DNA from 2 places in the Acidaminococcus nyctereutis genome. Region 1 is predicted to be linked to the other one. Evidence: a T-box and tRNA genes for the amino acid it is inferred to sense, from the RefSeq annotation. Region 1 holds a T-box; the other holds one or more tRNA genes.
The links. A T-box is a leader RNA that pairs with one kind of tRNA and senses whether it is charged. The one in region 1 lies ahead of ACTUHY_RS03715 (valine--tRNA ligase), so its partner is inferred to be a tRNA-Val.

Region 1 (11,727 bases):
CATACGCTTATGGAAATCAATTTTAGCAAATTGATTTTAAAATTTAATAAAGGATTCAAAAGGTTTTCTTGCGTTCGTCGCCAGCAAAGCTGGCTTCCATCGGCGTATGACTTATGACAGGCTGTTGCGCATGCAACAGCCTCCCTGTTTATTAAAATTTTCTCAAATTATCTCTATTTATGTTCAAATGAAACAATTTTGTTTTCTGCTGGAAACCCGCATCCAGACTGGCTTTATAGGTATTCTATAAGCATATGCTTATGAGTTTCATTTTGATTTTTATATTCGTTTTCAGAATGTTCCTATGGTACTATGTAGTGGTGTTTGTTGCACTCTATTTTCCGGTTTCCGAGGCCGGCCCGTCTCGGGGACACCCCATTTTATTTCCAAAGGAGGAAATTGCACTATGTTTTTGGGCGTTGTTGGTTTCTTGATGGTTGTCATCATCGTGGCAGCTCTGATCCGTGGTAAATCCAACCCGGTTCCTCTGTTCGTGATGGTTCCCGTCATCGCTGCTCTGATCTGCGGGTTCTCTCCCGCCGAAATCTTCGGCTTCGTGAAAGCCGGTGTGACCAAGACCTGGTCCACTGCTGTACTGTTCATCTTCTCCATCGTTTACTTCTCCATGATGGGTGATATGGGGCTGTTCGACCCCATGGTGAACTGGCTGGTTAAAAAAGCCGGTGACAACATCGTCTTGGTGACCGTGGCTACCGCCTGCATCGCCGTCATTTCCCACCTGGACGGCGCTCTGGCTTCCACCCTGCTGATCACCATCCCCGCTATGCTCCCCATCTACAAGAAGCTGCATATGCGTCCTGTGGTGCTGGTCTGCATCATCGGTGCCGCTATGTCCATCATGAACCTGCTGCCCTGGGGCGGCCCTGTGGCCCGTACCGGTGTAGTGCTGAATGCGGACGTTAACGTTCTGTGGCAACAGCTGCTGCCTCTGCAGGGTGCCGGTCTGATCATCCTGCTGATCTTCGCTGCTTACATGGGCATGATGGAAAAGAAACGGGGCGCCGGCCTGAATCCTACCGGTAAAGCTGCGGAATTATCTGAGGATGAAGATGAAAAATCCGCTGACGATGATCTGTCCGCTGATGACGCCGCTTTCATGCGCCGTCCCAAGATGATCTGGTTCAACGGCATCCTGACCCTGTTCGTCATCGGCCTGCTGTGCTTCACCAAGATCCCTCTGTACGGTGCATTTATGTTCGGTCTGGCTGTGGCCTTGATTGCCAACTTCCACACTGCCAAGGACCAGGCTCGTGCCATTAAGATGCACGCTGCTACCGCTCTGAGCATGCCCATGATCCTGCTGGCTTCCGGCGTGTTCCTGGGTGTGCTGTCCAAGACCGGCATGATGAAGGCCATGGCCCAGATGCTGATCAACATTGTCCCGGCTGCTCTGGGGCCCCATCTGCAGGATGTGTTCGGGTTCTTCGCTGTGCCCATCGGCATGATGCTGGGTACCGACTCCTACTTCTTCGGTCTGCTGCCTCTGGCCATCGGCGTCGGCCAGCAGTTCGGCGTTGATCCTCACAACATGGCCATGGCCATGCTGATCGGGAAGAACTACGGCGTCATGGTCACTCCTCACGCTGCCACCACCTTCCTGGCCTGCGGCCTGGCTGGTATCTCCATCAAAGAACTGCTCACCTTCTGTGCTCCCCGCCTGTGGGTCCTGTCCTGGATCTCCCTGGCCTGCGGCCTGGTGCTGGGTCTGTTCCATCTGTAAGATTCATAGAAAAGCCATCCCTTTGGGGGTGGCTTTTTTGTCACTGGTCTATGGTCACTGAACGAAGGAAGGCACCCGGACTTTCCCAAGTTATTTTTATTTCCGATTACTTCAGATAATTGTTCTCATTCCCGTTCCCCCGCATCCTGCCTTGCTTCACACCCTTTTTATAAGAATTTTCTTATATCTTTTATACTCTTATTTATATTAGTTTTCAGAAAGTTCATATGTTACTATTGAGCCATAGAAAAAAGGATTCATCCAATCCGCTTCCGGCGGCCTGCCCGCCCCGGAAGCACCAGTCAAATCCAAAGGAGGAAATGCATTATGTTCTTGGGCGTTGTTGGTTTCCTGATGGTTGTGATCATTGTGGCGGCCCTGATCCGCGGCAAATCCAACCCGGTACCTCTGTTCGTGATGGTACCTGTCATCGCAGCTTTGATCTGCGGATTCTCTCCTGCTGAAATCTTTGGTTTCGTGAAAGCCGGTGTGACCAAGACCTGGTCCACTGCTGTACTGTTCATCTTCTCCATCGTTTACTTCTCCATGATGGGTGATATGGGGCTGTTCGACCCCATGGTGAACTGGCTGGTTAAAAAAGCCGGTGACAACATCGTCTTGGTGACCGTGGCTACCGCCTGCATCGCCGTCATTTCCCACCTGGACGGCGCTCTGGCTTCCACCCTGCTGATCACCATCCCCGCTATGCTCCCCATCTACAAGAAGCTGCATATGCGTCCTGTGGTGCTGGTCTGCATCATCGGTGCCGCTATGTCCATCATGAACCTGCTGCCCTGGGGCGGCCCTGTGGCCCGTACCGGTGTAGTGCTGAATGCGGACGTTAACGTTCTGTGGCAACAGCTGCTGCCTCTGCAGGGTGCCGGTCTGATCATCCTGCTGATCTTCGCTGCTTACATGGGCATGATGGAAAAGAAACGGGGCGCCGGCCTGAATCCTACCGGTAAAGCTGCGGAATTATCTGAGGATGAAGATGAAAAATCCGCTGACGATGATCTGTCCGCTGATGACGCCGCTTTCATGCGCCGTCCCAAGATGATCTGGTTCAACGGCATCCTGACCCTGTTCGTCATCGGCCTGCTGTGCTTCACCAAGATCCCTCTGTACGGTGCATTTATGTTCGGTCTGGCTGTGGCCTTGATTGCCAACTTCCACACTGCCAAGGACCAGGCTCGTGCCATTAAGATGCACGCTGCTACCGCTCTGAGCATGCCCATGATCCTGCTGGCTTCCGGCGTGTTCCTGGGTGTGCTGTCCAAGACCGGCATGATGAAGGCCATGGCCCAGATGCTGATCAACATTGTCCCGGCTGCTCTGGGGCCCCATCTGCAGGATGTGTTCGGGTTCTTCGCTGTGCCCATCGGCATGATGCTGGGTACCGACTCCTACTTCTTCGGTCTGCTGCCTCTGGCCATCGGCGTCGGCCAGCAGTTCGGCGTTGATCCTCACAACATGGCCATGGCCATGCTGATCGGGAAGAACTATGGCGTCATGGTCACTCCTCACGCTGCTACTACCTTCCTGGCCTGCGGCCTGGCTGGTATCTCCATCAAAGAACTGCTCACCTTCTGTGCTCCCCGCCTGTGGGTCCTGTCCTGGATCTCCCTGGCCTGCGGCCTGGTACTTGGTCTGTTCCATCTGTAAGAATTATAAAAATGGGCTGTGAAGAAATGAATCCTCATTTCTTCACAGCCCATTTTTCATTATATCCTTTTCTTCCGTTCCCGGCTCAGCTGATCCACGATCAGGAGGATGGCATTCCCGGCCCAGAACAACATGCCCAGCTGGCTGTTGAACAGGGTATGATCCGTCAGCCCGCTGATGAAGATACCTACCAGGGACGCCATATAGCCGCAGGCTACGCCCCGGATCCAGGGACGGGTCCGCTGCCGGTGGCGGATTTCCCGGGCCAGCCGGAACAGCTGGATCATGATAAACAGGAACAGCAACAGCCCGGGGATCCCCAGCTCTGCCGTCACATTCAGCAGCAGATTATGGCTGTGGTACATGAACACATCTTCTGCAATGAAAAAGTTGTAATCAGGAAAGGCATAGCCATATCCATACCAGCCTACCCCAAAAGGATGATCCCGGATCATGTCCAGGGAACTTTCCAGATAGAAGAACCGGAGTTCCGCCGAGGTATCATGGACGGAAAAAATCGACATGAGCCGTTCCGCCAGCTGGTTCCAGAACAGATACAGCACCCCCAGCCCGCCGCCGATAAAAGGCAGGAATGCCTTGTGATAGAAGGCTCCGGCAAAAATGAACAGTACCCAGAAATAGGCCACCCAGTTGCCCCGGGAAAAGGTCAGGATCAAACAGGCCGTGGCCAAAAGGAAGATCCCTACCAGGGCCCAGCGTGTCTTCCCTCCTTTGAGAGGAGCAAAGAGGCCTTCACAGTAGGCCACCGTGGTCACCAGGAAAGTCCCCAGGATATTGGGGTTCACCAGGGTGGAAATTGCCCTCCGGGACAAATGTTTAAAGGCCTGATGGTCGATCCACTCCAGGTTCTGGAGACTGCTGCCGAAGAAATACTGCCAGATGCCAAATGCAGCCACCACCCCGGCAGAAATCATGAAGATTTTGATCAGGAATAGAGATCTGCGTCCCGTACTGGCATACCGGAGCACCAGATAAAAGATGCCCGCCTCCTGGCCCACCACCCACAGCCAATTCAGGGCACAGGCCGCCGGATCGGCCGACCACAGGGTGCTGACCCCACTGAGTAGGAATAGAGCCCACAAGGGCCGGCTGATGATCCGAGGGATCTGGATGGCCGGCCAAAACTGACCGCTCTTCCAGATATTCGCCAGATTCAGCAGGAAGCAGATCCCGAATACGATCCCCGCCCCCAGCTGGTGCAGAGGCAGCACGAAAAACAGTACGCAAAGGACCCCGAAAGTGATTTGGTTCAGGTTCCAGGATGCTGGGAGGCCCCAGCCTCTCGGTCGCTCCATGATCCTTACCGGTCCAATCCCAGTTCCTTGAAGGTCCCGATGAGATACAGAGACCCGCAGACGATCACCACATCCCCTGGGCCGGCTTCTTCCACCGCCCGGCGGTAGGCAGCCGTCAGGTCCTCCATGGGAACCGCATTCTTGTGGAGCCGCTGGGCCAATTTTTCCGGTTTCTCCGATCGATCCCCTTCGTGGGCCAGTACCGTATAGATGGTGTCCTCCGGCCGGAACAGGATATCCGAGACCTGGCTCACATCCTTGTCCGCCATCATGCCGAACACGAAGAGCCGCCGTGCTTTGGGATAGTATTCATCCAGGGCTTTCCGGAGCACCGTGACTCCAGACGGGTTATGGGCCCCATCCAGGATGATGTCCGGATTGTGGCGGATCCGTTCCAGCCGTCCCGGCCACCGGGCTGCTTCCATGCCTCGGAGCATAGCCGCTTCATCCGGCGTACCCTCTTTCTCCCGGAGGATCTCTGCCGCTGTAAGGGCAGCCGCCCCATTGAGGATCTGATGTTCCCCGGGCAGATGGATGACGGCCTCCAATTCCTTTTCTCCCAGGCGATACAGGAAAGTCTGGGCATCCATAGAGCTGGTCAGTTTTTTTGCTGTGAAATCCTCTCCATAGACATAGAGAGGTGCATGATTGGCTTCTGCTGCAGCCCGGATCACCGTGAGAGCCTCGCCTTCCGCTTCCGTCACCACCGGCACCCCGGGCTTAATGATCCCGGCTTTCTGGGTGGCAATGGCCTCGATGGTCTTGCCTAGCCGTTCCGTATGTTCCAGGGTCACATTGGTGATCACTGAGACTTCCGGCGTGATGATGTTGGTGGAGTCCCACAGGCCCCCCATCCCCACTTCGATCACCGCATAGTCCACCTGTTTTTCCGCAAAATACAGAAAGGCCATGGCAGTGAGGAATTCGAATTGGGTGGGCTGTTCGCCTCCGGCTGCCAGATATCGGTCCAGAGCCGCTTTGGTCCGTTCCGTCACGGCAGCGAAATCCTCATCGGAAATATCGGCGCCGTCCAAACAGATCCGTTCATTGTAACGGACAAAATGGGGAGAGGTATAGCTCCCCACCTTTTTCCCCGCCTGCTGGAGCATATTGGCCAGGAACGTGGTGACACTGCCCTTGCCGTTGGTCCCAGTTACATGGATGGTCCGGATCTTCCGTTCCGGATGGTCCAAAAGCGCCGCCAGCCCCTGGATCCGTTCCATGCCCAGATGGATGCCGAACTTGCCCATGCTTTCTACATATGCGACTGCGGCTGTATAGTCCATAGGTCTGCTCCTTTCCCTTTTACAGGCTGCGCAGGGTCGTGATCCGTTCTTTCAGGCCAGCGATCCGCGCCAGGATCTCTGTTTGCTTGGTCTTTTCCTTTTCTACCACTTCCGCAGGAGCCTTGGCCAGGAAGTTCTGGTTGCTCAGCTTCCCGGCAGCCCGTTTGGCTTCCTTTTCCGCCCCGTCCAATTCCTTCTGGAGACGGGCCAGTTCCTTCTCTACGTCAATCAGGCCCTTCAGGGGCAGATATACTTTAGCGCCATTGACCACAGCCGCCATGGCGTTTTCCGGAGCTGCATCTTCCATGCCGCCTAAAGTCAGGGCATCCACCGTGCCCAGCTGCCGGATATAATCTCCATTAGCCGCAAAGACCGCTTTCAGCTCTTCTTCCACCAATACCGTTGCCGGTGCCTTATGGCCAGGAGCGGCATTCACTTCCGCCCGCATATTCCGGATCGCCTTGATCACGTCCATGACGGCAGTCATCTGTTTTTCCACCGTATCATCGATCAGGTTTCCGTCTGCCACCGGCCAGGGAGCGATCATGATGCTCTGGCCTTCATGGGGCAGGTGCTGCCAGATTTCTTCCGTAATGAAAGGCATGTAGGGATGGAGCAGTTTCATGGCATCTCCCAGCACCCGGCACAGCACCGTCTGGGCCGTAGCCCGTGCCGCGGCGTTTTCCCGGTCGTACAGACGGGGTTTGGCCAGTTCGATGTACCAGTCGCACACTTCACCCCAGATGAAGTCGTAGATCAGCCGTCCGGCTTCGCCCAATTCGAATTTTTCCAGATAACTGGATACATCCTGGATGGTGTGCTGGAGCCGGGACAAGATCCATTTGTCCGCCAGGGTGAGCGGTGCTTTTTCTGCATCCTTGTCATAGCCATCCAGGTTCATGAGAGCGAACCGGGATGCGTTCCAGATCTTATTGGCAAAATTCCGGGTGCTTTCGATCCGGTTCCAGTAGAACCGCATGTCGTTGCCCGGGGTATTGCCGGTGATCAGCATGAAGCGCAGGGTATCCGCCCCGTACTTGTTCACCACTTCCAGAGGATCGATCCCGTTACCCAGGGATTTACTCATCTTCCGGCCCTGTTCATCCCGGACCAGGCCATGGATGAACACGTGCTTGAAGGGTTCCTTGCCCATGAATTCCTCACCCATGGTGATCATCCGGGCCACCCAGAAGAAGATGATATCATAGCCAGTGACCAGCACGCTGGTAGGATACCACTGTTCCAACTCTTCTGTCTTGTCCGGCCAGCCGAAGGTGGAGAATGGCCACAGGCCGGAGCTGAACCAGGTATCCAGGGCATCTTCATCCTGATGGATGTGCTTACTACCGCATTTGGGGCATTCCGTCAGATCCGTCCGAGAAGCGGCCACTTCTCCGCAGTCGTCGCAATACCAGACTGGGATCCGATGGCCCCACCAGATCTGCCGGGAAATGCACCAGTCATGGATGTTTTCCATCCACTGGAGATAGGTCTTGGTGAACCGGCTGGGCACGAATTCTGTGTTACCTTCGGTGACGCATTTGATGGCGGCTTCCGCCAGGGGTTTCATCTTCACGAACCACTGGGTGGAGACCATGGGTTCCACCACATGATGGCAGCGCTGGCAATGGCCTACCGAGTGGGGTGCGTCTTCGATCTTCACCAGGAGTCCCAGGTCTTTCAGGTCTTGGACGATATGCTTCCGGCATTCGTACCGGTCTTCCCCTTCATATTTGCCGGCTTCTTTGGTCATTTTCCCGTCCAGGCCGATGACCACGATTTTTTCCAGATTGTGCCGTTCACCCACTTCATAGTCGTTAGGGTCATGGGCCGGGGTGATCTTCACGGCACCCGTACCGAATTCCAGGTCCACATATTCATCGGCGATGATGGGGATTTCCCGGTTGGTGGTGGGCAGGGCGATTTTCTTCCCTACCAGCTTTCCATACCGTTCATCCTTGGGGTTCACAGCTACGGCTGTATCTCCGGGGATGGTTTCCGGACGGCTGGTAGCAATGGTCAGGTATTGGTCCTTTTCTCCCACGATGGGGTATTTGATGTACCACAGGGCACCGGAATCATCCTGGTGTTCCACTTCCACATCAGAAAGGGCCGTGCGACAGTTGACGCACCAGTTGATCATCCGGGTCCCTTTGTAGATCAAGCCTTTTTCATAGAGGCTCACAAAAGCTTCCCGGACAGCCCGGCTCAGTCCCTCATCCATGGTAAACCGCTGCCGGTCCCAATCGCAGGAGATCCCCAGGGATTTCAGCTGAGTGACGATTTCGTCCCCATAGGCTTCCTTCCATTTCCACACCCGTTTCACGAATTCTTCCCGGCCCAGGTCATAGCGGGTCAGTCCTTCTTTTTTCTTCAGTTCCTCTTCCACTTTGATCTGGGTGGCCAGACCGGCATGGTCATAACCGGGGAGCCAGCAGGTATTGTCCCCCATCATCCGGTGCCAGCGCACCAGGATGTCCTGAAGGGTATTGTCCAGGGCATGGCCCATGTGGAGCTTGCCGGTGATGTTGGGAGGCGGGATCACTACACTGAAAGGTTGCCGGCTCTTGTCCACTGGCTGATGGAAAAAGCCCTGTTCCATCCAATATGCATACCATTTCTTTTCCACGGCGGCCGGATCATAGACCTTGGGGATGTTGTTTTCTTCTGCCATAAATCTGCCTCCTTAAAAAAATAAACCCGTCCTGCTGTATAGGACGAGTTGTTCGCGGTACCACCTACATTCTCAATTGCTTGAGCACCTTAAAGGCGTAACGTGCCCAAACGGATACGGCTCTTCACCGTACCGGCTCCCGGATGACTTCCAGCGCATTGCCCGGATGCTTCCACCAACCGCATCCTCTCTGCCGGTGCAAGGGGCGCTGTACTCCTTCCCTTCATAGCCTTTGACTGTATGGTTGTATGGAGTCATTGTAACAAGGGGAGATTTTTTTGTCAATGGGAAATGGAAGAGGTCAGACCGGCCCTGACAGGCCTTTCAGAAGTCAGACTTCAGCTTGCCTGCAATAAACAGTTCGGACCTGCCTCTAATTCGAACAAAGCTGACGTCCGATGTCTCCAGGCCCCTTGGGGCCGTATCTGACCGTCTTTACAAACTCTCGATCTGCCGGCACAGCATCTTGCCCACGCTGTCGGCCATTTTGTCCAGGTCCCGGACTTCCACGCAGTCCTCCCCGAAGATCTTCCGGGCATCCTTCATGATGTGTTGGTTCTCTCCATTGATGAGGCCGATGATCCGGATCCCTTCCCGGCGGAGGCTGGCCGCTTCGTCCGCGGTGTTAGCCACGGCTTTTTCATCCCGGTATTCTGATGAGCTGAACAGTCCGTCCCCCACCAGAGGCTTGTCATCATTGGGTTCCGCATCGGTAAGCATGATGAGGATCTTCTTTGTCTGGGTGAAATCCCCCATCAGCTGCCGAGCCCCTCGGAGAGCCAATCCATCCCGGTTCCAGCCAGTTGCCACATAGTTGAAGAGGCTGGTGCACCGCTTCTTGTCGGCGTAATCCTTGAACAGGGTCAGCACCGTATAATTCCGCAGGGTGCAGAAGGAATATACCTGGTAAGGGATCCCGCATTGTCTTAGGCTTTCGGCGATCACATAGGCCTGGGAGGCGATCACCTGCTGGTATTCTCCCCGGGAAGCCGAGGCATCCAGCATCAGGTCCACCGTGAAATCCGGGCTGGAAACCGTTTCCCGTTCAAAGAACACCCGGCTGTCGTTTACCTTCAAGGCCCGCCACACCAGGCCCGGCACCAGCTCTCCTTCCTTGGCCGGCACCGGCAGCCGGGTCTGGGCCATCCGCATGACACTCCGCAGCTGATGGGTCAGCCGGGCGATGCTCTTCCGGCACTGTTCCCCATGGTCCTTGTAGTAGGCCAGGTTCTTCACCCGCTGGGCATGGGCTCCCTGGAGCCAGCGGGAAGCTTCCCCTGTGGCTCCTTTGCTCCCCAGCCGGCCTCGGGTAAAGTGCAGATGGCAGCCCCGATGGGGCCCGTTGCACCAGGCCTGGTCGATATCCAGCATTTTCCGGGGCGGATAGATGCTGGCCCCGAAACAGTCGATGATGTACTGGTAGTTTTCAGCCGCTGTCTGGCCGGTGATGAAAGCCATCAGCCCGTTATGGGCCTTTTTCCCGGCCAGGATATCCAGGGCCTGCTTCTTGGAATACAGGAAGTTGAACACGCTTTCCTGCTTCCGGAACACATGGGGCAGGAGCCAGTCTAGGAAATCTCCCAGCCCTTTGCTGATGATCACTTTTTCCAGGCTTTCCCGGACCAGGAAATGGGAGACGAAATACTTCTTGGTGAGTTTCCGGAAATGATCGCACAGCTGCTGGGTATCCCAGGAAGGATCGAAGCACAGGTTGGCATAGAGCCCCTTGGCCCAGGGGTCGTGGAGATCCAGCCCTTCCCCCAATACTTCATGCCAGCGAGCCGCCTGCATCTCATGGGCCACTCCCGTCTTATCCAGTTTGGTACCGTCGAAATAGGCCCGGGCATGCTGCTTCCGCAAATACGGCAGCACCGGCCGTACCGGAGCCTCTTTGGCATAGGTGGCATATTCCAGCCCCAGCCAGAACAGGTCGGTAAAAGTATCCCGGAGGGCGCTGTCTGCCATCTCTTCGAACATCTGGTGGATCAATTTCACATCATAATATTTCCGGGTAAAGCCTACCACCGCATTCAGGTACAGATCCGGGGTGCCGCTTTCCGTATAAGCCAGGAAATCCGGATCGAAATGGTAATCCCAGGATACATCCCATACGATATTCAAAGCCCGGCGGCGTTTGGCATCGTACTTCAGTTTCGCCATGATCCATCATCCCTCGAAGATTTTTTCTTTGGTGTAATTGCCGGGGATATGGAGATTGATCACGTCCCGGATCAGCCCCGGTTCGTATTCGTCAAAGGATTTGTTCACGATTCCCAGATCCAGGGCCTTGTGGGCTTCCAGCCCAGCTTCCATCAGATGGATGGCATCCAGCATCCCCCGCAGGTCCAGGGCTTTTTCGGAAATTTCGCTTTCCTGGCATTTCTTTTCCAGGTCCTTGAAGATCTGGCAGAAAGCCTTCAGTGCATTTTTCCGGATGGCAGGGAATTCGTTCCGAAGCAGCCGTTCCAGGGATTCCAGGGAAATAGTCGGCAGCTGGATCACCGCAAACCGAGAGGCCAGGGCTTCGTTCAGTTCCCGGGTACCGGAGTAACCATAGTTCATGGTAGCAATGAACCGGCAGGCTTTGTCCGCATGGAGCAGATCATAGCCGGGGATATCCACCGTATGCCGGAAATCCAGCAGAGAATGGAGCACGGCCATGGCTTCGTTCCGGGCCATGTTGATTTCATCGAAGACTCCGAAGCCCCCTTTGACTGCACACTGGTACACAGGTCCCGGCCGGAATTCTACTTCTCCGTTTTTGAAGGTATCCGTGCCCAGCATCCCGGTCGCATCCATATTGATATGGAAAGAGACATTCCACATGGGCCGGCCGAATGCTGCCGCAAGATTCTCGGCCAGCACGTTCTTGCCCGTGGCTTTCGGCCCTGCCAGCAGCAGGTTCTGCCCACACAGCAAAGCCGCAATGGCTTCTTCCCAGATGTCCTTCCCATAATAATGGAAATGGGGCACAGGGATACGGGACTGCAGTTCCGGCAGCGCCGGGAACTCCTTCCGATAATTTTCCACGCCCTGGATCAAATCCGG
Region 2 (11,727 bases), on a different contig from region 1:
CCTGCGGCTGGGCAAGATCAGCCAGGGCCGCTACAGCCTGTACCGGAGCCAGGACATCGTGGATGCCCGGAAGGAACAGGGGCTGGGCCTGGAAATCATGGACGCCTTCACCGGCCAGGCCCGGGCGGTGACCACCCTGTCCGGCGGGGAGATCTTCTTCACCTCCCTCTCCCTGGCCCTGGGGCTGTCCGATGTGCTGGAATCCTACGCCGGAGGCCTGCACCTGGATACCATCCTGGTGGACGAAGGGTTCGGTTCCCTTGACCCGGAAACCCTGGACAGCGCCATCAGCGCCCTGCTGGAACTCCAGAAAGGAGGACGGCTGGTGGGGATCATCTCCCACGTGGCCGAACTGAAAGAAAGGATCTCCGCCCAGCTGGAAATCATCCCCACCAATCAGGGAAGCACCACCCGGTTCAGGGTATGAAAAAAGGGGGTGTGAAAAAATTCACACCCCCGTCACTTGTCACTTGCCTATGGAAAGAACCCGTGGCTAACGGGTTCTTTCGAATAAAAATAGGACTATGCTTTTCTTTTAATCTGTTGCTTGTCTAGCGTTTTTCTGGAGAAGCAAGGACAAAGCCAAGGGTGCGTCCGAGCCAGCATCATACAATGGAAGGCAGCCGTAGCCCGGCTGCCTTCCTTCGTCCAGTGACAAGTGACAATTGACCAGTGACAGGGGTGTTGCACACAACGTGCAACACCCCTTTTTTACACCCCTCTCATCTCCGGATCCCAGATGATCTTGTGGAGCTGGACCTGGACGCGGACCTGGGCCAGTTTGTGTTCCCGGACGAATTCCACCAGTTCCCTGGGTTCGAGGGCTCCGTACACCGGGGATACGTACACCTGGCTCCGGAGGGTGTATTCCCGGAGTACCCGGTCCATATCCTCCAGGTCCTCCCGGCTGCCCACCACGAATTTCACCACATCCTCCCCGGTGAGCCGGGTGAGATTTTCCAGCCGCATCCGTCCCCGCATCCCAGAAGAAGGGGATTTCACATCCATGGTGTAGAAAAGGCCTTTGGGCCGTTCTTCCAGCAGGGGCACCGCTCCGTTGGTCTCGATGTTCACTTCGTATCCTTCCCGGGAAAGGGTCCTGCACAGGCTGTCCAGGGGCTGGAGTAACGGTTCTCCCCCAGTAAGGGTCACCTTTTTCCAGGGATAGCGGCGGATCCGTACCAGCAGCACTTCCTCCGTCAGGTGTTCCCGGGCATCGGACGTTTCCAGGGCATAGCCGGTGTCACAATAGCTGCACCGCAGGTTGCAACCGGCAAAACGGACGAACACCGCCATGGCTCCGGTCCGCTTTCCTTCTCCTTCGATGGAATCGAACAGTTCCACCACAGGAAATGTTTCAGTCTTCATAAATGGCCACGTTCCCTTCCGATTCTTGGACGGAAACCCGGGTGCAGAAGGGGATCTGGTCATGGATCCATTTGGCAATGTTTTCCGCCGTGGGATTGGTTTTCACAATATCGTTGATAAAGGCATGGTCCAGTTTCATCACCACATCCTTGATGTGGGTGAAATCCACCACCATCCCGCTTTCATCCAGTTCTTCCCGCCGGCAGGTCACATCGATGATCCAGTTGTGGCCGTGGAGACGGGTGCATTTGCTTTCATAAGGCAGCTGGAGGCAGTGGGCCCCGCTGACTTCGATCCGTTTGGTTACCGTATACATATTCAGTCCTCCAGTGCCGGGTCTTTCACCCCGTTGGCGGCAAAGGCCCGGGCCCGGTCGATGCAGGTACCACAGGTGCCGCAGGGTTTGTCCCCGCCTTCATAACAGCTCCAGGTCAGTTCATAGGGAGTATGGAGCTCCAGCCCCCGTTTCACCACGCCGGCCTTGCTGCAGCTGGCAAAGGGCGCCACAATATGGCACTGGTTGTAGGTGCCCAGGGAAATGGCCTTTCCCATGGCCTCGATGAAGGCTTCACTGCAGTCCGCATAGGCGTTTCCCGCCGCATCGTCCGCATGGGCGCCGATGAAAATAGACACATCGTCCTTTTCATAGATGCTCATGGCCAAGCTGGCCACCGCGGACAGCATCAGGCCGTTCCGGAAGGGCACGTAAGTGGATACCTTCCCTTCCCCATTTTCCGCAATCTGCTGTTCATAGCTTTCGTGGACGATTTCTTCCGTGGAATGGTCCAGCAGGGAGCAGTTGGAATACTGGAAAATCTTGGACAAGTCCAGTTCGTAATGGGCCAGTCCGTAATACTCCGCCACCTTCCGGGCACATTCCAGTTCCTTCCGGTGTTTCTGGCCGTAAAAAATGGAAACGGTGGAAACGTTTTCCTTGCCGAATCCTTCCACTGCCACAGAGACGCAGGTGGTGGAATCCACCCCGCCGCTGGACAGGACCAGGGCTTTCTTATTCATGGACAAAGGCCTCCATTCTCCGCTGGGCCATGTCTTTGTAGTCCGGCTGGTAATATACCGCGAAGGGAAGGATGCTGATGCCGCCCCGAGGATTGAAATAGCCGGCCACTTCCAGGTATTTGGGCTGGAGCAGCTTCACCAGGTCATTTTTGATGATGTTCACGCAGTCTTCGTGGAAATCCCCGTTGTTTCGGAAAGAAAACAGGTAGAGTTTCAGGGATTTGCTTTCCACCAGCTTGTGGTCCGGGATGTAGCTGATCACGATCCGGCCGAAATCCGGCTGGCCGGTTTTGGGGCAGAGGCTGGTGAATTCCGGGCAGTTCAGCTTCACCATGTAGGGGGCTTCCTCATGTTTGTTGGGGAAGGATTCCAGCACTTCCGGGGCATAGGTGTTCTGGTACACCGTATGGCCACTGCCCAGTTCGGTCACGCCGCGCAGTTCTTCTTCAGTTCTCATCGTTCATTCCTCCAAAAAGTACAGTTCTGGAAAGATCCGCAGCCGGAAAAAACAGTTCCGTGCAGACTCACAAACTTAAATTATATCGTATCTTGGAACAAAAAGAAAGATGGGGACCCAATCCGTTGATAAAGAGGGGAGTTATCCACGAAAACGTGGATAACTCCCCTCTTTATCAACATCTATCCCCTAAACCTTCTCAGCCCAGGTGTTTTTCCAGGCCCAGGACGGCCAACCTCACGCAGTCATCACAGGAACAGAGCATCTTGCCGGTTTCCACGCCCTTCAATTCTTTGCACAGAGTGGCTCCAGCTTTTTCCCGAAACTCCTGGAGAATATCGTTCATCACCAGTTTGGGCTCCCGACCGCTTTTGTCCAGGAAGCCCAGCACCACTGCCGCCCCGGTCAACGCTCCACAGGTGGCTTCCATACCGCCCATGCCGGAACCGAAAGCGGCTCCCAGGGCCCGGAGTTCTTCCGTGGATTTTCCCAATCTGTCTTGATAAGCCAGGATCACCGCCTGGGCACAGTTATTATGCACTCCGGCAGCATGTTTCAGGGCTACAGCCTGTTCCGCCCGCGTTGTTGTTTCTATCATTGTATCAGCTCCCCCTCACAAAATACTGTATCTATTATACTAATTCTGTTCCGCAGGAACAACTACATCCCGCAGCCGTTCATTTCAGATTCCACAGTTCCTGCGATTTCTTTGTTCCTGGGCCCAGCTCCGGCGGCTCCGGGGTTCTCCCAGCACCAGGGACCAGAGCATCCCCTGGCGCAGGCCCCCGGACAGGGCCGGATACCGGACCGGGTCCGGTCGTCTTTTCTGGATTTCCGCCACTTGAGGTGCTACGGTGGGCTTCAAATCCCGGATTTCTTCCACCAGATCACTGCGCACTGGCTTCACAGACGGCTGGAGGGGCAGTTCTTTTACAGCCGGAGCCTGGGCCTCCTCACAGACAAAGGGACCAGGATCCTTTCGAGAAGCCGGAGGAGGGACCCTTTTCTGCGGTCGCTTTTTCTTTTTCAGCATCTGGGTCCCCAATAGGAACAAAATCCATACCAGGAACAGCAGCAGATCACTTCTCATGATGGCCTCCCGTTATTTTTCCGGTTTCCGGGTAGCCGGCAGCTCATCCTGCTGGGGCGTCACCAAGCTTTCCCGCATTTTCGTATCGGCCATCAGGTTCTTCAGCTGGTAATAATCCATGGCCCCCAGATGGCCTTCCCGCAGGGCCTGGGCCAGGGCTTCCGGCACCTGGGCCTGGGCTTCTACCACCTTAGCCTGCATTTCCTGGGTATAAGCCCGCATCTCCTGTTCCTTGGCCACAGCCATAGCCCGCCGTTCTTCCGCTTTGGCCTGGGCGATGTTCTTGTCCGCTTCCGCCTGATCCGTCATCAGCTGGGCCCCGATGTTCCGCCCTACATCCACATCAGCGATGTCGATGGACAGGATCTCGAAAGCGGAGCCCGCATCCAGGCCCTTGCTCAGGACGGTCCGGGAAATGTGATCTGGGTTTTCCAATACATCCGTGTGTTCTTCCGAAGAGCCTACGGTGGTGACGATACCTTCCCCTACCCGGGCGATGATGGTGCTCTCCCCGGCGCCCCCCACCAGCCGGTCGATATTGGCCCGCACCGTGACCCGAGCCCGTACCTTCAGTTCGATGCCGTTCTTGGCCACGGCCGAAATCAGCGGGGTCTCGATGACTTTGGGGTTGACGCTCATCTGGACTGCTTCCAACACATCACGACCTGCCAGATCGATGGCCGCCGCCCGTTCAAAGGTCAGGGGGATGGTCGCCCGTTCCGCCGCGATCAAGGCGTCCACCACCCGGTCCACGTCGCCGCCGGCCAGATAATGGGCTTCCAGCTGATCCACGTTCACATCCAGTCCGGCCTTATTGGCTTTCACCAGGGGCAGGATGATCTTGGAAGGGACGACCCGGCGCAGCCGCATCCCCACCAGGGTAAAGATATGGACATTGACCCCAGCAGCCATGGCAGAGATCCACAGGCCCAGGGGGACGAAATGGAGGAACAGGATGATGATGACCAGGATGGCCACCAGGAATACCGTGCTGCCTAAAATCGCAATCATATTTTTTCCTCCTTTCGGACTACGGTCCGACCGCCAGTCACAGCTACCACCCGGACAGCTGTCCCCGGTTCATAGAATTCGCCTTCGGTGATCACATCCACCAGTTTTCCATCGATCAGGGCCCGGCCGGAAGGGCGGAGTACCGTCTGGGCCACGCCGGTTTTCCCCAATAGGTCTTTCCGTTCCGCATTGCCCGTATAGCCTCGGGCTGCCGTGGAACGGAGATGGAGGGTCACTTGGCGTCCCAGCCAGCTTCCCGATCCCTGACGGATCAGCCACCATCCCAGCAGCACCAGTACCAACAGCAGACCGCCCACCAGGGCCGCTGCCTGAGCCGTAGCTCCCAGGAAGAAATACAGGGAACCCAGAAGACACAGGATGCCGCTGATGCCAAAGATCCCGAAACCGGGGATGAATCCCTCAATGATCAGCAGCACAACCCCTACAAAAAACAGTTGCATTGCCATAAGAACCCTCCTTTCCCAAAGATGAACAGGGATTGATGAGTATATTCGAGGCGGAAAGGAAAATCCCTGCTTTCACCCCAAAATCGGGAAGCGGGCGGCTCTGGCAACATTTTGCTTCGCAAAAGTTTTGAGCCGCCCCTACGGATTTATACCGATGGTTCGTCGATCTTTGTAGGGTGCGCACCAAGGGTCGTGAAACGATCCCGCCCGGTGCACCCGTCCCACGGTCCTATGGGTTCCCCCCGTCCATCGTCACCCGCACCGTAGGGGCTGACCCAGGGTTGCAGAGCAATCCCGCCTGGTCAGCCCATCCCACGGTCCTATGGGTTCCCCCCGTCCATCGTCACCCGCACCGTAGGGGCTGACCCAGGGTTGCAGAGCAATCCCGCCTGGTCAGCCCATCCCACGGTCCTATGGGTTCCTCCCGTCCATCGTCACCCGCACCGTAGGGGCTGACCCAGGGTTGCAGAGCAATCCCGCCTGGTCAGCCCATCTCACGGTCCTATGGGTTCCTCCCGTCCATCGTCACCCGCACCGTAGGGGCTGACCCAGGGTTGCGGTGCAATCCCGCCTGGTCAGCCCGTCCCAGTCTCCTGGAGGTCCAGGCTCCTCCGTTCCCACCTCCTGGAGGGTCTTACTCCTTTGCCCTGTATTCCCTGTCCAATGTCCATTTTCTGGGATTGTTGGCCATGTATTCCCGCACCTCAGCCAAATCCCTGGGAGTGCGGATGAGATGATCGTAGTATCCCCTCTGCCAGATCCCTTTTCCCCATTGCCTGCTGACCGTTTCCTTCAACAATCCAACAAACCTGCCCAGGGTGATGATTTTCCCCCTGGCAGTCCGTTCCCGTTGAATCAGCATATGCAGATGATTGGGCATCAGGACCGCGTCCGTGATGGTAATTCCCGGTCTGCTGTCCTTCATGTTTTCGATGGCCTCCAGCACGGAATTTCCAACAGGTGTGGGATGCAGAAAGCCATTTTCAATGAAGCCAAAAATCAGTGCCTTCCGGGCAGAGCATAAAGTTACGAAGACTATGCCATTTTGTTCGTAGACGGCCGATTGCAGCCGGATATTTTTTCGTTGAGGGTAATTGAGGTTGTTGAGAATCATGAGTCCCTCCTGATGTGAATATTTGTTCGTACATTGTCGTTTTGTTCATTATATCACAGGGAATAATTATTGCAATAGTCGGATAATTTTCTCGTCTCTCCAGGAAGCGGGCGGCTCTGGCAACATTTTGCTTCGCAAAAGTTTTGAGCCGCCCCTACGGATTTATACCGATGGTTCGTCGATCTTTGTAGGGTGCGCACCAAGGGTCGTGAAACGATCCCGCCTGGTCAGCCCATCTCACGGTCCTATGGGTTCCTCCCGTCCATCGTCACCCGCACCGTAGGGGCTGACCCAGGGTTGCGGTGCAATCCCGCCTGGTCAGCCCATCTCACGGTCCTATGGGTTCCTCCCGTCCATCGTCACCCGCACCGTAGGGGCTGACCCAGGGCTGCGGAGCAATCCCGCCTGGTCAGCCCATCCCACAGTCCTATGGGTTCCCCCGGCCATCGTCACCCGCACCGTAGGGGCTGACCCAGGGTTGCGGAACAATCCCGCCTGGTCAGCCCATCCCACGGTCCTATGGGTTCCCCCCGTCCATCGTCACCCGCACCGTAGGGGCTGACCCAGGGTTGCGGTGCAATCCCGCCTGGTCAGCCCGTCCCAGTCTCCTGGAGGTCCAGGCTCCTCCCCCGCTCCCATTCAGACACAATAAAAAGACGATACAGCGTTACGCGTGTATCGTCTTCTTTTGTGGTGGGCGCTAACAGGATCGAACTGCTGACATTCTGCTTGTAAGGCAGACGCTCTCCCAGCTGAGCTAAGCGCCCATAAGTTGGTGACCGGAGGGGGAATCGAACCCCCGATACCGCCGTGAAAGGGCGGTGTCTTAACCGCTTGACCATCCGGCCAAAAAAAATGGTGATCCGCCAGAGGATCGAACTCTGGACACCCTGATTAAGAGTCAGGTGCTCTACCAGCTGAGCTAGCGGACCATCATGTCTTTGGCTTCATCAACCGTCGACTATGTTAGTATACAAGATTCTTCCGAATTTGGCAACCCCTTTTTTGAAAAAATATCTACTTTTTTCTGCTGAGCCAGCGATGGGCTGCCTTCAGCACCTGCTCCACAGTCAGGTCCCGCATACAGCGCATGTCGTCGCAATGGTGCTTCATGCCCTTGCGGCAGCCGTCGCAGGGAGGATCCGCCCGAACGATGGAGGCCAGTCTGGTATAGGGTCCATACAGCTCCGGATGGCTGGGTCCATACATGGCTACAATGGGCACCTTCTGGCTGATAGCCACGTGCATGGGGCCACTGTCATTGGTGATGATCAGGCTGCACCGGCTCATGGCTGCTGCCAATTCTCCCAGAGAAAACTTTCCCGTAGCCACCATGGGTTTACTCTTCATGAAGGAAACCGCTTCCTGGACCATCTCCTCATCCATGGGGCCCCCGAAGAATACCGTCCGGCAGCCTTCTTTCGCCAGGGTATCCGCCACCTGGGCAAACCGTTCCGGGGCCCACCGTTTGGTCACCACGGCACTGCCGATATTGAATCCCACTACTTTCTCTCCCGGCTGGAGATTCTGGGCTGTCCAAAAGGCTTCTGCCTTCGCCTTGTGCTCCGGCCCCGGAAACACTTCCAATCCGTTGTGCTGGGGGTGTTCCACACCGATCCGCTTCAGCACATCCAGGTACATATCCGCTGCATGGATTTTCCGGTTCAGCTTCAGCCAGGGATGGAAGAATCCCCGGAAGAGAAAATGGGACGCCCCCACTTTGACCGGCACCACCGCCATGGCATCGATGAAGGAACACCGTTCATTGGGATGCAGATTGATCAGCACATCGAAATGGGCGTCAGTGATCCTCCGGCTCATGGCCCACAGGGCCCGGAGGTTGTTGTCCTTCCCTTTTTTATCGATGGTCCACACATGGTCGATATTGGGGTTGTATTCCACGATTTCCTTCAGTTTCTCATCCACCAGATAGGTGATCTCCGCTCCAGGAGCCGCCTTCCGCAGCGCATGGAGGAAGGGTGTGGTGAGCACCAGATCCCCCAGGTGCATCAGGAATGTCACGATGATCTTTTTCCCTGCCAGTTCAGTCACAGTCTCTCCCCTCCTTCTCTTTGCACAGCTGATAGACCTGATCCGGAGTCACTGCTCCCATACAGTTCCAGTGGCCGCAGTGCTTTTTCAGGCAGCCGGCACACGGTACTGGGCTCACCAGCACCGTGGCCCGGGGATTGCCATAGGGGCCCGTCCGGTCCGGCCGGGTAGGTCCGTAGATGGTCACCAGGGGCTTCTGGAGCGCCGTAGCAATGTGGAGAGGCCCTGTATCCCCGCTGACATAGCACCGGGCTCCTTTGATCAGGGCGCCCAGTTCCCGGAGACTGGTCCGACCGATCCAGTCCAGCAGACGGGGTTCCTGCCCCACCATTTCCCGTATTTTTTCTCCCAGGGGCGCATCTTCCGGTCCCCCGGCCAGCACCACCCATGTCCCGTCCTGGAGGAACTTCCGGGCCAAGGCTGCATAGTGTTCCAAAGGCCACCGCTTGGTTTCCCACCTGGCCCCGGGCACCAGCACTGCATAGGGCAGGATCCCTCCCTCCGTCATCCCGGCTTCCTGGAGCCGCTGGCGGATGCTCTTTCTCTCTTCGGTGAGAGCTGGCATGGGATAGGTGATCTTCTCTGCCTTTGCTCCCAGATACCGGGCCACATCCAGATACCGTTCGATCACATGGTCATGGGCATGGGTCCCCACGATAGGCCGGGAAACAAGCCGGCTCCCTTCCCGCATCTCACAGTAGCCGATCCGGTTGGGACAGCCAGTAAGCCAGGCCATCACCGCACTTTTGAACAGGCCCTGGAGATCGATCACCAGGTCGAACTTCTTAGACCGTAGCATGGCTCGAGTTTCCCGGAGCGTCCGCCATTTTTCGCCCCAGCCCATTTTCCCGAAGGCCTTCTTGTCGAAATACAGCACTTCGTCGATGATGGGCGGTTCCGGCACGAAGGCGCTGAACTGGGGATGGACCAGCCAGCTGATCCGGCTGTCTGGGAAGGTTTCCCGGAGAGCCGCCGCAAAGGGCAGGGCATGGATCACATCCCCCAGGGAACTCATTTTGATGATCAGGATGTTCTGGTAGATCACTTTCTCCCCTCCTGCCTGGCCAACACCTGCCGGACAAATGCCAGCAGATCCGTCCCGTTGAACCGGTAGCCCGGTATCCCCGCCGCCAGGGCCGCCTCCACGTCACTTTCCTTGTCCCCAATCAGGAAGGATCCTTCCCGGTCCAGCCCATGCTCTTCCATAGCCTGCAGGATCATCCCCGGTTTGGGCTTCCGGCAGCAGCAGGCCACGGTCAGTTCCGGGATCACCCCTTTGGTGGGATGATGGGGACAGAAATAGAAGCCGTCGATCTGGCCGCCGGCTTTCCTGATTTCTTCCGCCATATAGGCATGGAGATGCTCCATGTCCTTTTGGGTGTAGTAGCCCCGGGCGATGCCGCTCTGATTGGTCACCACATACACCTGGTAGCCCCGGCGGACCAGGGCGGCCACGGCCTCTCTGGCCCCGGCCACCCATTCCACCTGGTCCGGACGGTAAATATAGCCTTTATCGATGTCCAGGACCCCGTCCCGGTCCAGGAACACCGCTTTTTCCCCTGTCTTCATGCCTTGTAATAGCCGTCAGAATCCTGGAGTACCTGGCAGTATTCCTTCACCGCCTGGCTGAAATCCGTGAAACCGCCCGTATACCCGGCCGCCAGCAGCTTCGTCGTATCCGCTTGGGTATAGCTCTGGTATTTTCCTTTCAGCACTTCCGGGAAAGGCACATAGACCAATTCGCCGCTGCCAAAGAATTCCAGTACGGCTTTGGCCATGTCGTTGAAAGTATGGGCATGGCCGGTCCCCAGATTAAAGACCCCTTTCCGTTCCGGATGCTGCCAGAAATCGAACAGGACCTTCACCACATCTTTCACATAGATGAAGTCCCGGGTCTGTTCTCCCGGCCCATAACCGTCGTACGTTCCGAACAGCTTCACCTTGTGTTCTGCCTGCCACTGGAGGAACATCTGGCGCACCATGGAAGCCATTTTCCCCTTGTGGTTCTCCTGGGGGCCGAACACATTGAAATACCGGAACCCGGCGATCTGGCTCTCCGCCTTGTCAAAATATCGGCGGGCATAATTGTCGAAGAACAGCTTGGAGAAGGCGTATACGTTCAGGGCTTCTTCACAGGCCGGCTCTTCCCGGAAGCCGTTCTTCCCGCTGCCGTAAGTGGAAGCAGAGGAAGCATACAGGAACTGGATCCGCCGGTCCAGGGCAAAGTGCATGAGGGTCTTGGTATATTCGAAGTTATTTTCCATCATGTATTTGCCATTGTATTCCATGGTATCGGAGCAGGCCCCTTCATGGAAGATCACTTCAATGGGTTCGTGGTCGAACTTCCCGTCCCGGACCCGCTGGATGAAGTCCACCTTATCCAGATAATCCATGACCTTCAGACCCTGGATGTTCTTGAACTTCACCATATTAGTCAGATTGTCCACCACCAGGATGTCATCCCGGCCCTGTTCATTCAGACCCTTGACGATATTGCTGCCAATAAAACCGGCACCTCCGGTTACAATGATCATAATTTGCCCTCCTTGACCAGTTCAGCGATTTTCTGGATCACTCCGGTAGTGGAATACCCTTCCTTGAACGGCAGGATCTCCACCCGTCCGGCATACTCCCGTCCGGCCACTTCTTCCGGTTTATAGTCCCCGCCTTTTACCAGGATATCCGGGCGGATCCGCCGGATCAACTCCGTGGGCGTATCCTCCCCGAAGAGGACCACGGCATCCACACAGGCTAAAGCCGCCAGGAGCCGTGCCCGGTCATTTTCCTGGTTCAGGGGACGGGTCTCCCCTTTCAGCCGTTTTACCGAAGCATCGGTGTTGACGCCCACGATCAGGTGCTGTCCCAGCCGGGACGCCTGTTCCAGATAGGTGACATGGCCCGTATGGAGGATGTCGAAGCAGCCGTTGGTAAAGACGATCTTTTCTCCTGCAGCCTGCCAGGTCCGGGCCAGGCTGGTCACTTCGTCCCAGTTCAGGGGCCGGTAATCCCGGCCTTCCCGTTCCTCACTGGCCAACACCTCCCGGAGCAGTTCCTCCCGGTGCACCGGGTAGGTCCCCACTTTGGAAACCACGATCCCCGCTGCCTTGTTGGACAGCTTCAAGGCTTCTCCCAGAGAAAGGCCTCCCGCTAC

Region 2: it encodes a tRNA-Val, which carries the amino acid that the T-box ahead of ACTUHY_RS03715 (valine--tRNA ligase) is inferred to sense. The anticodon was not compared.

What each region holds. Positions count from the first base shown of each region.
Region 1 covers NZ_JBQOUY010000004.1:89,758-101,484, reverse strand. Annotated here, with positions in the region: gene ACTUHY_RS03735 (CitMHS family transporter) at 407-1,741, shown strand; gene ACTUHY_RS03730 (CitMHS family transporter) at 2,069-3,403, shown strand; gene ACTUHY_RS03725 (O-antigen ligase family protein) at 3,463-4,719, opposite strand; gene ACTUHY_RS03720 (bifunctional folylpolyglutamate synthase/dihydrofolate synthase) at 4,725-6,005, opposite strand; gene ACTUHY_RS03715 (valine--tRNA ligase) at 6,025-8,679, opposite strand; T-box leader at 8,716-8,915, opposite strand; gene ACTUHY_RS03710 (vWA domain-containing protein) at 9,115-10,839, opposite strand; gene ACTUHY_RS03705 (AAA family ATPase) at 10,846-11,727, opposite strand, start outside.
Region 2 covers NZ_JBQOUY010000003.1:12,852-24,578, reverse strand. Annotated here, with positions in the region: gene ACTUHY_RS02625 (AAA family ATPase) at 1-427, shown strand, start outside; gene queE (putative 7-carboxy-7-deazaguanine synthase QueE) at 712-1,368, opposite strand; gene ACTUHY_RS02615 (6-pyruvoyl trahydropterin synthase family protein) at 1,358-1,684, opposite strand; gene queC (7-cyano-7-deazaguanine synthase QueC) at 1,687-2,385, opposite strand; gene queF (preQ(1) synthase) at 2,378-2,842, opposite strand; gene ACTUHY_RS02600 (C-GCAxxG-C-C family protein) at 3,042-3,440, opposite strand; gene ACTUHY_RS02595 (hypothetical protein) at 3,525-3,932, opposite strand; gene floA (flotillin-like protein FloA) at 3,945-4,943, opposite strand; gene ACTUHY_RS02585 (NfeD family protein) at 4,940-5,410, opposite strand; gene ACTUHY_RS02580 (transposase) at 6,045-6,524, opposite strand; tRNA gene ACTUHY_RS02575 (tRNA-Val) at 7,216-7,291, opposite strand; tRNA gene ACTUHY_RS02570 (tRNA-Glu) at 7,298-7,372, opposite strand; tRNA gene ACTUHY_RS02565 (tRNA-Lys) at 7,381-7,456, opposite strand; gene ACTUHY_RS02560 (glycosyltransferase family 9 protein) at 7,542-8,534, opposite strand; gene waaC (lipopolysaccharide heptosyltransferase I) at 8,569-9,621, opposite strand; gene ACTUHY_RS02550 (D-glycero-alpha-D-manno-heptose-1,7-bisphosphate 7-phosphatase) at 9,618-10,145, opposite strand; gene rfaD (ADP-glyceromanno-heptose 6-epimerase) at 10,142-11,110, opposite strand; gene rfaE1 (D-glycero-beta-D-manno-heptose-7-phosphate kinase) at 11,107-11,727, opposite strand, start outside.